Regions from separate parts of the Ensifer meliloti genome, predicted to be linked through region 1. Evidence: predicted binding sites of a transcription regulator. Region 1 holds the regulator's gene; each other region holds the start of a gene.

Region 1 (5,146 bases):
CTACCTGCTCGCCGGTCCGAGGTGGAGCGGCCTGAAACCGGACGGGATCACAGATGTTTTGCGCTGCCCTACCTCGCTCGCCAACGCCATTCCCAGGGTCTTCCAGGACGACACGCCCGAGGACAGGAAAGCGATTCAAGAGGTCATCAACCAGGTCGTCGCTTATCCGCTGAAGGATTTCGACGGAGAGATGAAGACGATCGAATGGGCCAAGGTCCCGGACATTCCCGGACCGCCATCGTCTGGCGAGGAAACCAAATGGGTGGTCCCGGATAAGTTCTTCGATCAGTTCGGCGAGGTTCTCGACACTGTCGATCCGTTGCCGGGCGAGGAGGCTCTCTATGGCCAATTCCGCCTGCTGCTCGATGCAGCCTCCAAGGACCCCGAACTGAAAAAGGTGCTGGTTGCGACCGCGGTCGAGACCGAAGACAAGGTCATCCAGCCGTTCTTCCAGTGGAAGCACAACGGACGTCCGGCCGGGAACGGATGGAACCGTTCTACCAACAATGCGCAGTTCGGCGTCGACTATTTCAACCGGACCGGAACGGCAAAATCGAACATGTTCGACAACCGGCCGAACGAGACGCAATATTTCTACACCGACCACGACGGCGCGGGCGGAGAACTCAGCGGCAGCGGCAGCTATGCGATCACCTTCCCAGCCGGGCAGGAGCCGCCGGTCAACGGGTTCTGGTCATTGACCCTGTACAACGACAAGCATCTCTTCCACGCGAACGACCTCAAACGCTACTCACTCGGCACCAAGAACAAGAACCTAAAGCGCAACTCCGACGGTTCGCTTACCCTCTACGCCGGCGCGAAGTCGCCCGGGGGCGACAAGGAAAACAACTGGCTGCCCGCGCCGGACGGGAAGTTCTCGCTCTACATCCGCGCCTATTGGGGCAAAGAGGCAATTCTCGATGGCTCTTGGCAGCCGCCCGCGATCGAGGTGGCTCAATAGCCAGTGCTGAAAGCCGATAGTGGCGTTGTGTGTTCGTGACCTTGCACTCCGCCCTATCTGCCAGCCGGCGGGCACCGACGCGGCTTGCAGTCGTCAGCCTCATCTCTGTATTGCGATGCATTCGGCAAGTGGAATGCACTGGCGCGGTCGGCCGAAAACTCTTATACAATCGTTGACCAGTGGGGTCGTAGCTCAGTTGGGAGAGCGCCGCAATCGCACTGCGGAGGTCGAGGGTTCGACTCCCTTCGGCTCCACCATCCACCAGTCCTCCCTGCCGGCTCGCTGCTTGCCAAAAAAGCTGATTTGAGAGAAAGTTTTAGTCTGACCCGTTCGAGGTCTGGGCAACTCCCGCGAGTGGAGCAAAACATGCCTGTTAAATCTTTGGTGGCAGCCGCAATTTTTTCCCTCTTCGCCCTTTCGGGGTGCGCCAGCACAGGCTCGACCAACACGACCTACACCCAGTGGTACGGGCCTTATCCCGAGCCTGAATTCGACGTTCTTACGCCGGGCGGACTGCGCCTTGCCTATTAGCATTGCATAGGCGACCGACTGCGCCGCCCGCCGTAAGCCCAAAACATGCGAGAGCGTATCGGCCCCTGCCCCGAATTCCGAGCGATCGCCATCGACACGCCGGATCGCGGGGCGGATCGGCATTCAACAGCAAGCGAAATTCACGGAATTTTAGGCACTTGCGGAACACATATGGAACAGATAGGTTCTGTTCTTGATTTGTTTCGCGATTCTGGAGTGACGCCATGCTGACCCGCAAGCAACAGGAATTGCTTCTGTTCATTCACGAACGAATGAAGGAATCCGGGGTCCCGCCGTCCTTCGACGAGATGAAGGACGCCTTGGACCTTGCGTCCAAATCGGGCATCCACCGTTTGATCACCGCACTCGAAGAGCGTGGGTTCATTCGCCGGCTACCTAATCGCGCCCGGGCCCTCGAAGTCATCAAGCTGCCGGAGGCCTATGCGGGCGCTTCGCAGGTCCGCCGCGGCTTTTCGCCGAGCGTGATCGAAGGCAGTCTGGGCAAGCCTGCTGCGCCGCCCCCCGCACCGAAACCGGCGCCGCCGGCCGAGGCCGCATCGGTCGCCGTTCCGGTCATGGGCCGCATTGCCGCCGGTGTGCCGATTTCGGCAATCCAGAACAATATGCACGATATATCCGTACCGGTTGAAATGATCGGCAGCGGCGAGCACTACGCTCTCGAGATCAAGGGCGATTCGATGATCGAGGCCGGCATCCTCGATGGCGATACGGTGATCATCCGGAACGGAAGCACCGCCAGCCCCGGGGATATCGTCGTCGCGCTGATCGACGACGAGGAAGCGACCCTGAAGCGATTCCGTCGCAAGGGCGCCTCTATTGCGCTGGAGGCCGCCAATCCGGCTTACGAAACACGCATATTCGGTCCGGACCGGGTCAAGATCCAAGGCAGGCTCGTCGGCCTCATCCGGCGCTATCATTAGAGCTTCCTGACCAGGTGCGCAGCCGCTTCCTACGAAAGTACGCAATTTCAAAGCGCTGACGTGGGAGTATTGCGCCTTGGGACGCTATGACCACGCCCGGTCATAGAACGGAAGACACATTTATACAGAATAAAAAAGTCCCTATTCCAAATGTACCCTCTTGCGGATTGCGGTCAATCATTCTAAATCCGCGCCACGATTTGAAAACGCAAATCGTAGAGGCCTCGTGGCGGAGTGGTGACGCAGAGGACTGCAAATCCTTGTACGCCGGTTCAATTCCGGCCGAGGCCTCCAAAAGCCACACCTGATCAGCTTTGTTACCGACAAACTTCCTCTCGTCAGACGAGGGCGAAATCCGCATTCGCAAAGACGAAGTTGGCAGCGCTGAGGTCGGCAGCGTGGATGCCGATCAGAGTGACCTGATCGACCGTGCCATTCAGCTGCAGGACAGCGTTCCCGTCAGCATCGTCGCCGATGTTGGACAAAAAATCGGCGAAGTCGTCGTAGCCATAGCCGGCGATTTGGATGATGTCCTTGTCCAATTCGAAGTCGAAGATCTTATCCCGCCCACTGTTCCGCGCAAACAGGAACTGATCGGCACCGGTCTCGACCGCGAAGGCTGCGGTAAGTCGGCCATCGCCCCAGAGCTGATCGTTACCGGCGCCGCCAATCAAGAGGTCGTCCCCACCCGCGGTGTCCACGCCGACCTCTGCATCGCCATACAGGACATCATCGCCTTTGCCTCCGTCGAGCAGGTCGTTGCCGCCACTGCCGCCACGTGAGAAAAGAACATCTCCAACAAGAAAGTCGTTGCCAGAACCACCATAGAGGTGGTCGTCGCCGCCGATGCCGGATTCCACGACGCCCTGGTCGAGGCCATCTCCGTAGAGTTTGTCATGGCCCTCTCCGCCCTGGAGCCGATCGTTCCCGCCAACGAAAAAATCGCCGAGGGAGAAAGCGTCGCCCGAGAGAATATCGTCTCCGGCGCCGCCGTCGAGCCAGTCGTCGCCACCACGTCCTCTGAGGCAATTGTAGCCATCGCCGTAGAGTGTATCGTTGCCTTTGCCGCCCGAGAGACGATCGTTCCCTCCGGCGACGATCGCGGAGTCACTCACATCGATCGAGAAGGCATCGCCGTACAGCGTGTCGTCGCCGGCGCCGCCGTCGAGCTGGTCGTCGCCACCACGCCCCTGATCGGAGATCGCCCAAGCGTCGCCGAAGAGCGTGTCGTCGCCTCCGTGCCCGTCAAGGCTGTCGCGGCCACCCTGCCCCGAAGACAGGAAGCCGCCGATTTCGAAGACTCCCAGGCTATTGTCGGTCGTGAATGGGTCTCCGAAGACAATGTCCGGATCGTTCGTGCCGAAGATGTGGTTGTCGAGCCCGAGCCAAGGGGCGATGCCACCGATCAGATGCGCCATTTTTCTCTCCACAGTGCTGCAAAGCAGGTGATGCTCGTCTTGGGGACCCGGACGGCCCTGGGGGCGTCGACCTCGTCCGGCCTCGTCGGAGTGACGAGCGGGCTAACGCTTTGAAAATACGCACTTCCGCACGGAAAACCGTCCACACTTTTCCTGAAAGTGCTCTAATGTTGCCGAACGCGATGTTCCTGTCCATTGACCACTTCGGATTAACTACAGGTTGTACTTTCCGGTGAAGTTCTGCGTCCGGATGCTGAAAGACGGAAGAGGTTGCCCACGCTCCGGACGACGTCCACGAAGAGCAGAACCCGGAGGACCATGTGGTCTCGTGATCGGCGATTGTGCTATAGCGTCCCGTCGGCCGGCCTCATCGGGAGGGCGGCACTCGAAGCGCGATGTGATGGATATTCCTTGGGGCTACATTCAGCGCCACTTCGATTGGCTCGGGCATGTGGTCGAGGGCGTCTGTATTGCAGCAGTCGTCGCCTTGCTGTTCATGGTGATTGCGCCGAGAAGGTTGGCGCTGATCATCGGCCTCGCCTTCGCCATCGGACACTTTCACGGCCGCGAAAAACGTGATTTCGAGATCAGCGCAAAGCTGCCGCCACCTCACCTAGAGGGTTATGAAATGTGGAAGTGGAGTTGGGATCAGGCGACCGACTTCTGGCCGGTCGCTTTGGTCCTCGCCTGCGTCATTGTGGCCCTCCTGCCCAAACGGCGTCGAAGGCCGGGCAGTTCCGACGACTGAAATGCGCTGCATCCGCATGCTGGTAGACTCTTCGCGAGGTCCACCTCTCAGGACTTGCCGGACGAGTTCGGCTTGCTCCGCCATCGGGCCCACCATACGGCCAGCTTGCGCCGCCGTCGGCGCATCGAGGGAATGTCGTGCGAAAGCACGAGCAGGCCGAGAGGAACCATCCAGAAGCCCAAGATCGGTAGAAAACCAAGCACACCGCCGAAGACGAGCAGAACGCCGATGAGGACGCGCAATGCCGGCGAATTGGGCAGGCTCATCCGCCATTTGCCAAGCACGATCTCACGCGTCTTGGGATCGATGCCAAAATGCTTCTTCTTGCCTTCGGTCGCCATCACTCTTCTTTCGTACCAATGACCCCACAGTTGGTGCCTTCTCCACAGGGCGGCAACCGCCTACCGTCATTTTTTTTGAAAAACCGCTTGGCAAATCGGAAAAGCATTTGTATTAGCAGCCTCACTTCTGCGGCGCAGATGATCCCTGGTAGCTCAGCGGTAGAGCACTCGACTGTTAATCGATAGGTCGCCGGTTCGAATCCGGC
Region 2 (5,146 bases), on a different replicon from region 1:
GACTGGGGAAATCGGCAGTCTGCTTCCGAGCGGACAGCAACACTTCTGCGCCAGCGGGTATTAGAACTCCTATGAAGCTTGGGTCGGAAGCTGCCAAGAAGCTTCTTCCGCTTTATGGTATCAGGGTGTCGGAATCTCGTTTGGCCGGCCGTCTTCAAGACGGACAAGCTATGGAGAGCAGCATGACTATTACCATTACCGCCTTTGAGCGGTCGCCCGATGGCGGCCAGGGCATGGCGCGTGACATGCGCGTTCGCTGGGCGCTCGAAGAAGTGGGCCAGCCCTACGGCGTTCGCCTTCTTTCGTTCAAGGCGATGAAGGAACCCGCGCATCTCGCGCTCCATCCTTTCGGGCAGATTCCTACCTATCAAGAAGGCGATCTCGCTTTGTTCGAGTCAGGGGCCATCGTTTTCCATATCGCGGAGCGCCATGCGGGCCTGCTGCCGGACGATGCGAATGCCCGGGCGCGCGCGATCACGTGGATGTTCGCCGCGCTCAACACCGTGGAGCCGCCGATCGTTGATCGCGAGGTCGCCGAGTACCTGGAAGACGAGACCTGGTACGAGCAGCGCCTGCCCTTCATTGACGAACGCATCCGCAAGCGGCTGGGCGAACTTTCCGGCCGACTTGGCAACGCCGACTGGCTCGACGGGGCGTTCAGCGCCGGTGACCTCCTAATGGTGACGGTGCTGCGCAGATTGGAGGGCTCGGGCATACTTGAGGAATATCCGAACCTCTCGGCCTATGTGGCCCGCGGCAAAGCTCGGCCCGCATACAAGCGCGCTTTCGTCGCTCAACTGGCGGTTTTCACCGCCGCACCGACCGCCTGACGAAAGTCCGCGCTTGCCCAGTGCCTTACGCGGCGTGCTTGCAGCCGTGCGCCTGGAGCTTGACGGTTGGCCAAGCGGCGTCGGCCGTTTACTTACAAGCGGTACTGCGGGCTAGTCCCCGGGGAAACTTTCTTCACTGCCCTGCAGACCACGGGTCCGGTCGCGCAGACTGGTGAAGTAATCCGCGTGGGCAGGGACGGTCCGTGCCGACGAGGCTCCGGCGCCTGCGCAATACGAGGCGTTCCTGGTCTCGATGTATCAATTCCCGGATATACTCACTGCTAGTCCCACAGTCTCGTCCGGCGACTTGCTCATCTGCGAGGCTCTTTAGCTGGTCCGGCAGGGAAATGTTTATCGTGCCCATGCGACAAGACCATAGGGATTGGCAGGAATTGGCAAGAACTCGCGAGCACAACGCGGCAAATGCGCATGCGAACGCCCCACTTTCCAACGGCCGCTCGGGCTTGTATGTTCCCCCTCCGTTCTTAAGGCCGCGGCCGGACATCAAAGAGCTTATCGAGGTACGTGAATGGCGACGGCGACCCATCTGGAGAAACTGAACGAGAGACAGCGCTGCGCAGTCGAATATGGCATCGGAGCAGAAGAAGGCGCCCAAGCAGGCCCGCTGTTGATCATCGCCGGAGCGGGCTCCGGGAAGACCAACACCTTGGCCCATCGCGTTGCTCACCTGATCGTCAACGGGGCCGACCCCCGCCGCATTCTCCTGATGACCTTCTCGCGGAGGGCCGCGGCTGAGATGTCGCGCCGCGTCGAGCGTATCTGCGCACAGGTGCTCGGCCGCAGTTCCGGAATGATGACGGACGCCCTTTCATGGGCGGGGACCTTTCACGGTATCGGCGCACGGTTGCTGAGAATCTATGCCGAACAGATCGGACTGAATGCGGAGTTCACCATTCACGACCGCGAGGATAGCGCCGACTTGATCAACCTGATACGCCACGAACTCGGCTTCTCGAAGACGGAAAGTCGGTTTCCGACCAAGGGCACCTGTCTGGCGATCTATTCGCGGACAGTGAACGCGGAAATGCGACTGAATGAAGTGCTCCGCACTTGGTACCCGTGGGTAGCTGGCTGGGAACAACAGTTGCAGGAGCTGTTTGCCGGCTACGTGGAGGCCAAGCAGGCGCAGAACGTCCTCGACTACGATGACCTGCTTCTCTATTGGGCGCAGATGGTCAGCGATGCCTCCCTCGCCGACGATATCGGCAACCGGTTCGACTATGTCCTCGTCGATGAATATCAGGATACCAACAAGCTCCAATCTTCGGTGCTGCTGGCCCTGAAGCCCGACGGGCGCGGCTTGACGGTCGTCGGCGACGACGCGCAGTCGATCTACTCGTTCCGCGCGGCGACGGTCCGCAACATTCTCGACTTTCCGAAGCAATTCGCGCCGGCGGCCGAGATCGTCACGCTCGACCGCAACTACCGCTCGACCCAGCCGATCCTCGCAGCCGCCAACGGGGTTATCGACCTGGCGCGGGAACGCTTCACCAAGAACCTCTGGACGGACCGCGAGTCGGCTGAACGTCCCAAGCTGCTGACGGTGAAGGACGAGGCCGATCAGGCGAACTGCATCGTCGAGCAGGTGCTTGCCAATCGTGAATCCGGGATGCTCCTGAAACAGCAGGCCGTCCTGTTCCGCACCTCGAGCCACAGCGGCCCCCTTGAGGTGGAGCTGACCCGCCGCAACATCCCCTTCGTAAAGTTCGGAGGCTTGAAGTTCCTCGACAGCGCCCACGTGAAGGACATGCTGGCCGTGCTGCGCTTTGCACAGAACCCACGTGACCGCGTCGCGGGCTTCCGGCTCCTGCAGATGCTGCCGGGAGTCGGCCCGCAGACCGCGGGCAAGATCCTGGACACGATTGCGGCCGATCCCGAGCCGTTGATGGCGCTTGGCGAAGTCCCAGCTCCGCCGAGGAGCGGCACGGACTGGATGTCCTTGGTCGAGTTGCTGCAGGCCCTGCGCAAACCCGGTTCCGCATGGCCGACGGAAATAGAGATGGCACGGGTGTGGTACGAACCGCATCTCGAGCGAATACACGAGGATGCCGAAACGCGCCGGGCCGACCTCGTGCAACTCGAGCAGATCGCCGCAGGCTATCCGAGCCGCGAGCGCTTCCTCACGGAGTTGACGCTCGATCCGCCGGACGCGACGAGCGACCAGGCTGGCGTGCCTTTACTCGACGAAGACTATCTTATCCTTTCGACCATCCATTCGGCCAAGGGGCAGGAATGGCGCTCCGTCTTCATGCTCAACGTGGTCGACGGTTGCATTCCGTCAGACCTGGCGACAGGCACCAGCCACGAACTGGAGGAGGAGCGGCGACTTCTCTATGTCGGTATGACACGCGCCAAGGACCAACTGACGCTGATGGTGCCGCAACGCTTCTTCACCGGCGGTCAGCACGCGCAGGGTGACCGCCATGTCTACGCAAGCCGCACACGCTTCATCCCCGCGACATTGCTTCAGTTCTTCGAGAGTGCAAACTGGCCAGTCGCCAGCCCCAATGTTTCCGAGCGTAGCGCAAAGCAGATCCGCATCGATGTCGCAGCCCGGATGCGCACCATGTGGCGGTAGAGTTCAGCAATGCGTGGTTGGTGCAGTGGCTGTCCTCTGACGGCGCTTCGAAGGGGGTGCCCGTTAGAGCTAAGGGGAAATGCTCGGCGGACCGCGCTGACTCCGGGATGCATTATCCTTTACACCCGCTATTGCCTACACCGTCAGCCTCGGCAACGGCAACACACAGGGATGGGCCCGATAGACCGAAACTCCCAATCCGCAATATGTCCTGCTATGGTGGCTGTACCAGCGTCGTCGAGTCGAGTTGGTGCGTTTGAAGGTAAGCGCCTATCATACTGCGGCAAGCACAGGGCGAGGTTGATAAGTGCCAGGGATTGTGTTGGTCTGTCTGCTTTCCGCCGCACTCATCATCGTAACGAGCGCCACTCATTTTGAAATCATGACCGGCGTAGCGATCCTGCGTCGACGCAAAGTGCTTTCAAAACGAGCTGAAATGGTCGTTTTCCTCGGGTCAGCCTTTGTGGCTCACCTCTTCGGCGTAGGCCTTTACGCTCTGGCTTTTGCCTGGATGCATTATCATCCTGAGTTCGGTTCACTTGCAGGGCTGGCAGGCTCAAGCGCCACAGACTTCTTCTATTTCTCGCTGACCTGTTACAGCACGATGGGATTCGGCGATGTCTACGCGACAGGCGACATGCGAATTCTCGCCGGTCTGGAGGGCCTGAATGGGCTCGTTCTGATTGCCTGGTCGGCGTCTTTTACCTTCATCGCCGTCGAGCGCATCTGGCGCGACGACCCGAAGTAACAGACCAGAGCCCAACGAATGAGAGGCTGCACATGAACGCCTCAGACGTCACGTAGATCTGTTGGAGTGCGACGAGAGTCAAATTCACGTTTCTCCGCGCGGAAATGCCCCGCCCTGTTTTGCCGCAATTGGGAAACCGCTGCTCATTTTTTGGAATTGCTCTAGGCTGCAGAGAATTTGCGCGTTTCCGGGAATTGGCGATGTGGTCGGCTGCACGAGCTCCTCAATCCTCGTCGCCGACGAAGCGGTAACCGACGCCGGGTTCGGTGCGGACGATCTTCGGATTGCCGGGATCGCGTTCGATCTTGCCACGCAGCTGACCGATGAAAACTCTCAGGTAATGCAGGTCCTCCCCGTGGGCGAGGCCCCAGACGGAGGTAAGCAGCGTCCTGTGGGTAACCACGCGACCCGCGTGATGTGCGAGCATAACGAGAAGGTCGTATTCCTTTGGCGTCAGCCGGAGCGCCGCGCCGTCGCGCGTCACGACGCGTTTGACCATGTCGATCGAAAGGCCGTCCGCTGACAGCTGCGCCTGGCCTCCTGCCATCTGGATGCGATGGCGCAGCGCCGCGCGGATACGCGCCGTCAGTTCGCCGATCCCGAAGGGTTTCTCGATGTAGTCGTCGGCGCCGAGGTCGAGGGCAGCGATCTTCTCGCTTTCACGGTCACGCGCCGAAAGGATGATGATCGGGACTTGGGACCAGGCGCGGATATTGGCCACCACATCCTTGCCGTCCATGTCGGGAAGGCCGAGATCCAGGATCACGACGTCCGGCGCCGCCGTCACAGCCGCCTTGAGTGCTTGCGCGCCGTTTGCCGCCTCTATCACCTCGTAGCCGGCGGCTGCGAGCGCCGGGCGCAAGAAGCGCTGGATCTGCGGCTCGTCGTCCACGACGAGGATACGCTCTGCGGTCATCCGCGCTCCTTCTCCGTGATACCGGTTTCAGCCACCGGGAACCGCATGGAAAT
Region 3 (5,146 bases), 1.3 Mb from region 1:
GCGCGGAACATCGACCAGCACCAGCCACTGCGCGTTCACGTCGGGCAGGCTGAAAGGATAGACGACCCGGTCGAAAGGTTCGTTGCCGTCGTAAGTCAGGTTCTCGATCATGCGGGGCGTGCCGGTGGAAAGGGCATCCTTCACCAATTCGGCGCCCTCGCCGTCATATTCCTTCATCAGCAGCTCGGGGATAGGTGCGGCGAGCCACTTGCCGCTCTGCGAAAGAAGGTAGACCCGGCCGGAGCCGAAAGGCTTGACCGCCGAGAGACGGTCGGCGAGTGCGGCGAGCGAGATATCGACACCCGAGACTCCGATCATCCTGCCGTTCGACATGACGGGGTAGGCGATCGACGTCATCGTGGTCGGGACGTCGGTGCCCTCGGCGAGATATGGCTGGGTGATGGCGCCCTTGCCGCTCTTCGCGGCGAGGCCGTACCACTCGGCCGCATAATCGGCCTTGAAGGTCGAGAGCTGGATATTTCCGTTGCGGTCCTTGGACCAATAGGGCGTGAACGCACCGTCGGCATTGCCGCCAAGTTCCGTGTTGTCGATGACGTCCTTTCCGTCATAGGCCTTGGGCTCTTCGGCGAACCAGCTGCCGAAGGCAAAGCCATGCTGCTCCAGGTTGGCCTTCAGGAGATTGATGGCGCCTGCGCGGTCGGTGGACTGCCCGGCATGGCCGCGCCCCAGAACGCCCGACATGGTCCGCGCGGCGGCGGCAAGTTCGCCGACGCTTCCCGCGATGTCGGACGCGATCGCCCGCGCTTCCGTCTTCGCGCCGTCGAAGACCAGCGTTTCCACACGGTCCTGCGTCTGGGAGATGAGCACGTAATTCGACGCGAGCAGCACGAGGGCGATCGTGCCTCCCGTCACCGCGATCAACTTTGTCGCCAGCGATCTGGCTTGGAACTTGAACATGAAATCCTCACGCACTGAGAGGTCCGCAGGTATTGAGCCCGCGGCGCGACATATTCGGAACTGTGGGTGAAGCTCCCTCATGGAGCGCCAGATGCCGACCGGCATGGAGGAGCGGCCGAACCGGAGTTGGCCTTCTCGCTGACCTGATTAGACGATCAAAGATTAAAATACGGCCAACGCCGAAGCTGATTCCGGTTCAGGCGGCAGGATTTGCGCGTCGGCGTTGCTGGCGGACGCTTATCTCTCCGTCGTCTAGAGCGTTTCAATATTTCATGGAAACACTGAAATACTCCAAGACTCCGAAACTAGGCACTTCCGGACGGAAAACCGCTACACACTTTTCCTGGAAGTGCCCTAGAGCCGGGCGGCGACCTCGGCGGCAAGCGGTATCGAGGGCTGCGCGCCGGGCTTGAGGCAGGCGAGCGATCCCGCAATCGCGGCGCGGCGGAGCGCCTCGGAGAATGCGAGACCGGCGTCGAGGCCGGCGGCGAGATAGCCGCAGAACGTATCTCCGGCACCGACCGTATCGACGGGCTCGATCGTGAGCCCTTTCGCGCGGTGGAGTTCGCCTTCGTGAATCGCCACCACGCCCTCAGCACCAAGGGTTACGATCACGGTCTGGCGGGTCTCGGCGTGAAGCCCGTTCATAGCCTCTTCCCGCTCGGCGCCGGCGATGCCCGCTTTGCCGGCGAGCAGCTCGAACTCGGTCTCGTTGGCAATGACGATATCGGCCATGCGGCCGAGGCGCGCCGCATCCGGCGTCAGCGGCGCGATGTTGATGATCGATCGGATGCCCCGCCGTTTTGCTTCGGAGAGTGCCTTTTCCACCGAGGCGGAGGGAATTTCGAGCTGCAGCATCAGCGTGTCGCCGGCCGACATCTGCGCAACCACGTTCGCGGCGTCGTCCCCGCTTACGCGTGCATTGGCGCTGGCGACCACGACGATGACGTTTTCGCCGTCGCCGCCGACGATGATGTGCGCCGTTCCGGTCGGCTCGCCGACGGTCTTCGTCAGATCGAGATCGGTGCCGGCCTCCTTGAGCAGCGCCAGCGCGCCCTCGGCAAAGGCGTCGGAGCCGACGGCACCTGCCATGCGCACCGAGGCGCCGGCGCGGCGCGCCGCGAGCGCCTGGTTTGCGCCCTTGCCGCCCGCCGCAGTGGAAAAGTCCGTTCCGGCAACCGTTTCGCCGGGCTTCGGAAGGCGTGCGGTGGTGGCAATCAGGTCCATGTTGATGGACCCAAAAACAGTGATCATGTGGAGGCGTCCCGTCGGCTTGCTCTTTAGATTTTCGCCTGTCGTCATCCCAAAACCGCTGCACGGTTTCGGGCGACACGCATTTGCCGGAGAGTGCCCGACGCCGTCAGTCCTCGTCAACCACTCTCAGCTTTAATTGCCCCATGCGCCCGTCCACCGGGCGCCCGCTGCCGTCGCCCGGCTTTTCGCCCTGTCTCGGATCGGCCTCGGCCTGCAGCTCGAGCGCCTCGATCTTGGCGCCCCGACGGGTCAGCTTGTCCGAGGAGATCAGGATGTCCTCGACATCCTTCTGGGTCATGGCGAAATGGCCCTGGAGCTTGCGTACGCGCTCGTCGAGACGCGAGAGGTCTTCCATCAGCCGTACGACTTCGCCCTGTATCAGGTGGGCCTGCTCGCGCATGCGGGCATCTTTCAGGATCGCCTGGATGACCTGGATCGAGAGAAGCAGAAGCGACGGAGAGACGATGACGATCCGCTGGCGGTGCGCCTTCTGGACGACCGCTTCGAAATGCTCGTGGATTTCGGCGAAGATCGATTCGGAGGGAACGAAGAGGAAGGCCGTATCCTGCGTGTCGCCCGGTAGAAGATATTTGCCGGCGATATCGCGGATATGCACCTCCATGTCGCGGCGGAAGGCCTGCGCGGCCTGTTGCCGCCGTTCGGCGCTCGCCGCGTCCCTCATGGAATTCCAGGCCTCGAGCGGAAATTTCGCATCGATGACCAGCGGCGGCTGGCCGTTCGGCATGCGGATGGTGCAGTCCGGCCGGGCGCCGTTGGAAAGCGTCGCCTGGAAGGCGAAGGCGCCCATAGGCAGTCCGTCCGCGACGATCGCCTCCATGCGCGACTGTCCGAAGGCGCCGCGCGTCTGCTTGTTGGCGAGGATGCTCTGCAGCCCGGCCATGTCCTTGGCGAGCGACTGGATGTTGTTCTGCGCGTTGTCGATCACCGCGAGCCGCTCCTGGAGCCGCCGCAGATTTTCGTGCGTCGCCTTCGTCTGCTCGCTGATCGAGGCGCCAATGCGGTGCGTCATTCCGTCGATGCGCTGGCTGAGCGACTGGTTCAGTTCCGCCTGCCGGGCGCCCAAGACCTCGGTCATGGCGGCGATGCGTCCCTGCATCTCCGTCTGCGCTGCAATGAGCGCCGACATTTGCTCTTCGCGGCCGGTCGCGCGAGCCGAACGGGCGCGCCGCACCATGATGGCCGAGAACAGCACCACGAGAAGGGCGGCGGTTGTGACGAGGTGGCCGGCCGTGACGGGCAGGGTGCCGATGAGGAACAGCGGCTGATCGAAGGAAAAGGGGATGGGCTCCATGGCCGCAGACTAACAGATTCGCGTGCGAAAACCAGATCAAAACGAGAACATACATTTCCGCTCCCCGGTCGCCCCCGTTTGGAGCACAACGGGTTTCTCGATGGCAATTTTCTTGCGCGTCGACGGAAAGATCGGCTATGGGGATCGACATGACGATCAAGCCGCTCATCATTCTTCCCGATCCGGTTCTGCGCCAGGTGTCGACACCGGTGGAGACCATTGACGCCGATATTCGCCGGCTCGCCGACGATATGCTGGAAACCATGTACGACGCGCCGGGCATCGGTCTCGCCGCGATACAGATCGGCGTGCCGAAGCGCCTCCTGGTTCTCGACGTGACGAAGGAGGGCGAGGAGAAGCAGCCGCTCGTCTTCATCAATCCGAAGGTCGTCCGCTCGTCCGAGGAGCGTTCGGTCTATGAGGAAGGCTGCCTTTCGATCCCCGACTACTACGCCGAGGTCGAGCGGCCCGCCGCGATCACGGTCGAGTATGTCGATCGCGAGGGCAAGGAACAGGCGGTCGAGGCCGAGGGCCTGCTCGCCACCTGCCTGCAGCACGAGATCGACCATCTGAACGGCGTCCTGTTCATCGATTACATCTCGAAGCTCAAGCGCGATATGGTGATTCGCAGGTTCACCAAGGCGGCCAAGACGCGCGGCGCAAAGGCGATCTAGCGTCGCGCCGCATTCAAGCTGGAGCCGCCGCCCGCTTACGGGCAATCGAGAGAGACGGAGGCCGCCACTTGCCGCTTCGCATGATCTTCATGGGCACACCGGAATTTTCCGTGCCGACGCTCCTGGCGCTCGCCGGGGCGGGTCACGAGATCGCCGCCGTTTACACGCAGCCGCCGCGGCCGGGCGGCCGGCGCGGCCTCGACCTGCAGAAGTCCCCCGTGCATCAGGCTGCCGAGCGGCTGGGCATACCGGTGTTGACGCCCGCCAATTTCAAGGATGCCGCGGACCGCCAGACCTTTCGGGGTTTCGGTGCGGACGTGGCGGTCGTCGTCGCCTACGGGCTGCTGCTGCCGGAGGAAATACTCTCCGGCACCCGCTACGGCTGCTATAACGGCCATGCCTCGCTCCTGCCGCGCTGGCGGGGGGCGGCGCCGATCCAGCGGGCGATCATGGCCGGCGACCGCGAGACCGGCATGATGGTGATGAAAATGGACAAGGGGCTCGATACCGGTCCCGTCGCTCTCGCGCAGTCGGTTCCGATCGATGAGATGGTGACGGCCGGCGAATTGCACGACCGGCTGATGCAGGTCGGAGCTGTGCTGATGACGGAGGCGATGGCCAGGCTCGAGGCCGGTGAGCTTCCGCTCGCGCCGCAGGCGCAAGAGGGCGTCGCCTATGCCGCCAAGATATCGAAGGAAGAGACCCGGATCGATTTCTCCCGGCCGGCGGCCGAGGTGCACAACCATATCCGCGGCCTCTCGCCCTTTCCCGGCGCCTGGTTCGAACTCGATATTGCCGGCCGTCGCGAACGCGTCAAGGTGCTGGCCTCCGAGATGTCGGAAGGGGAAGGTGCTCCCGGAGAAGTGCTTGATCACACTCTCAGGATCGCTTGCGGAGAGGGCGCGGTGCGGCTGACGAGATTGCAGCGCGCGGGCGGCAAAGCGCTCGACGCGGCCGATTTCCTGCGCGGCACGCCCATCGCTGCCGG

Evidence for each region. The regulator LexA, encoded in region 1, represses DNA repair genes until DNA is damaged. The targets are predictions, from matches to a motif close to TGTTCNNNNTGTGTTCNG.
Region 2: a site for LexA is predicted at 1,300-1,317, ahead of PZL22_RS27980 (ATP-dependent helicase). Genes of this name have one in related genera too.
Region 3: a site for LexA is predicted at 3,517-3,534, ahead of PZL22_RS20155 (DNA recombination protein RmuC). Genes of this name have one in related genera too.

The regions. Positions count from the first base shown of each region.
Region 1 is NZ_CP120365.1:376,651-381,796, forward strand. Features, by position in the region: gene PZL22_RS08860 (DUF1254 domain-containing protein) at 1-961, shown strand, start outside; tRNA gene PZL22_RS08865 (tRNA-Ala) at 1,143-1,218, shown strand; gene PZL22_RS08870 (hypothetical protein) at 1,328-1,492, shown strand; gene lexA (transcriptional repressor LexA) at 1,717-2,433, shown strand; tRNA gene PZL22_RS08880 (tRNA-Cys) at 2,654-2,727, shown strand; gene PZL22_RS08885 (calcium-binding protein) at 2,772-3,851, opposite strand; gene PZL22_RS08890 (hypothetical protein) at 4,252-4,599, shown strand; gene PZL22_RS08895 (membrane protein) at 4,647-4,940, opposite strand; tRNA gene PZL22_RS08900 (tRNA-Asn) at 5,083-5,146, shown strand, end outside.
Region 2 is NZ_CP120366.1:715,068-720,213, forward strand. Features, by position in the region: gene PZL22_RS27965 (aminoglycoside adenylyltransferase family protein) at 1-75, shown strand, start outside; gene PZL22_RS27970 (glutathione S-transferase family protein) at 183-830, shown strand; partial or broken gene PZL22_RS27975 (ribbon-helix-helix domain-containing protein) at 942-1,194, opposite strand; gene PZL22_RS27980 (ATP-dependent helicase) at 1,360-3,429, shown strand; gene PZL22_RS27985 (potassium channel family protein) at 3,737-4,177, shown strand; gene PZL22_RS27990 (response regulator) at 4,401-5,093, opposite strand; gene PZL22_RS27995 (DUF4118 domain-containing protein) at 5,090-5,146, opposite strand, start outside.
Region 3 is NZ_CP120365.1:2,753,992-2,759,137, forward strand. Features, by position in the region: gene PZL22_RS20145 (methyl-accepting chemotaxis protein) at 1-918, opposite strand, end outside; gene PZL22_RS20150 (ribokinase) at 1,273-2,172, opposite strand; gene PZL22_RS20155 (DNA recombination protein RmuC) at 2,279-3,484, opposite strand; gene def (peptide deformylase) at 3,634-4,158, shown strand; gene fmt (methionyl-tRNA formyltransferase) at 4,227-5,146, shown strand, end outside.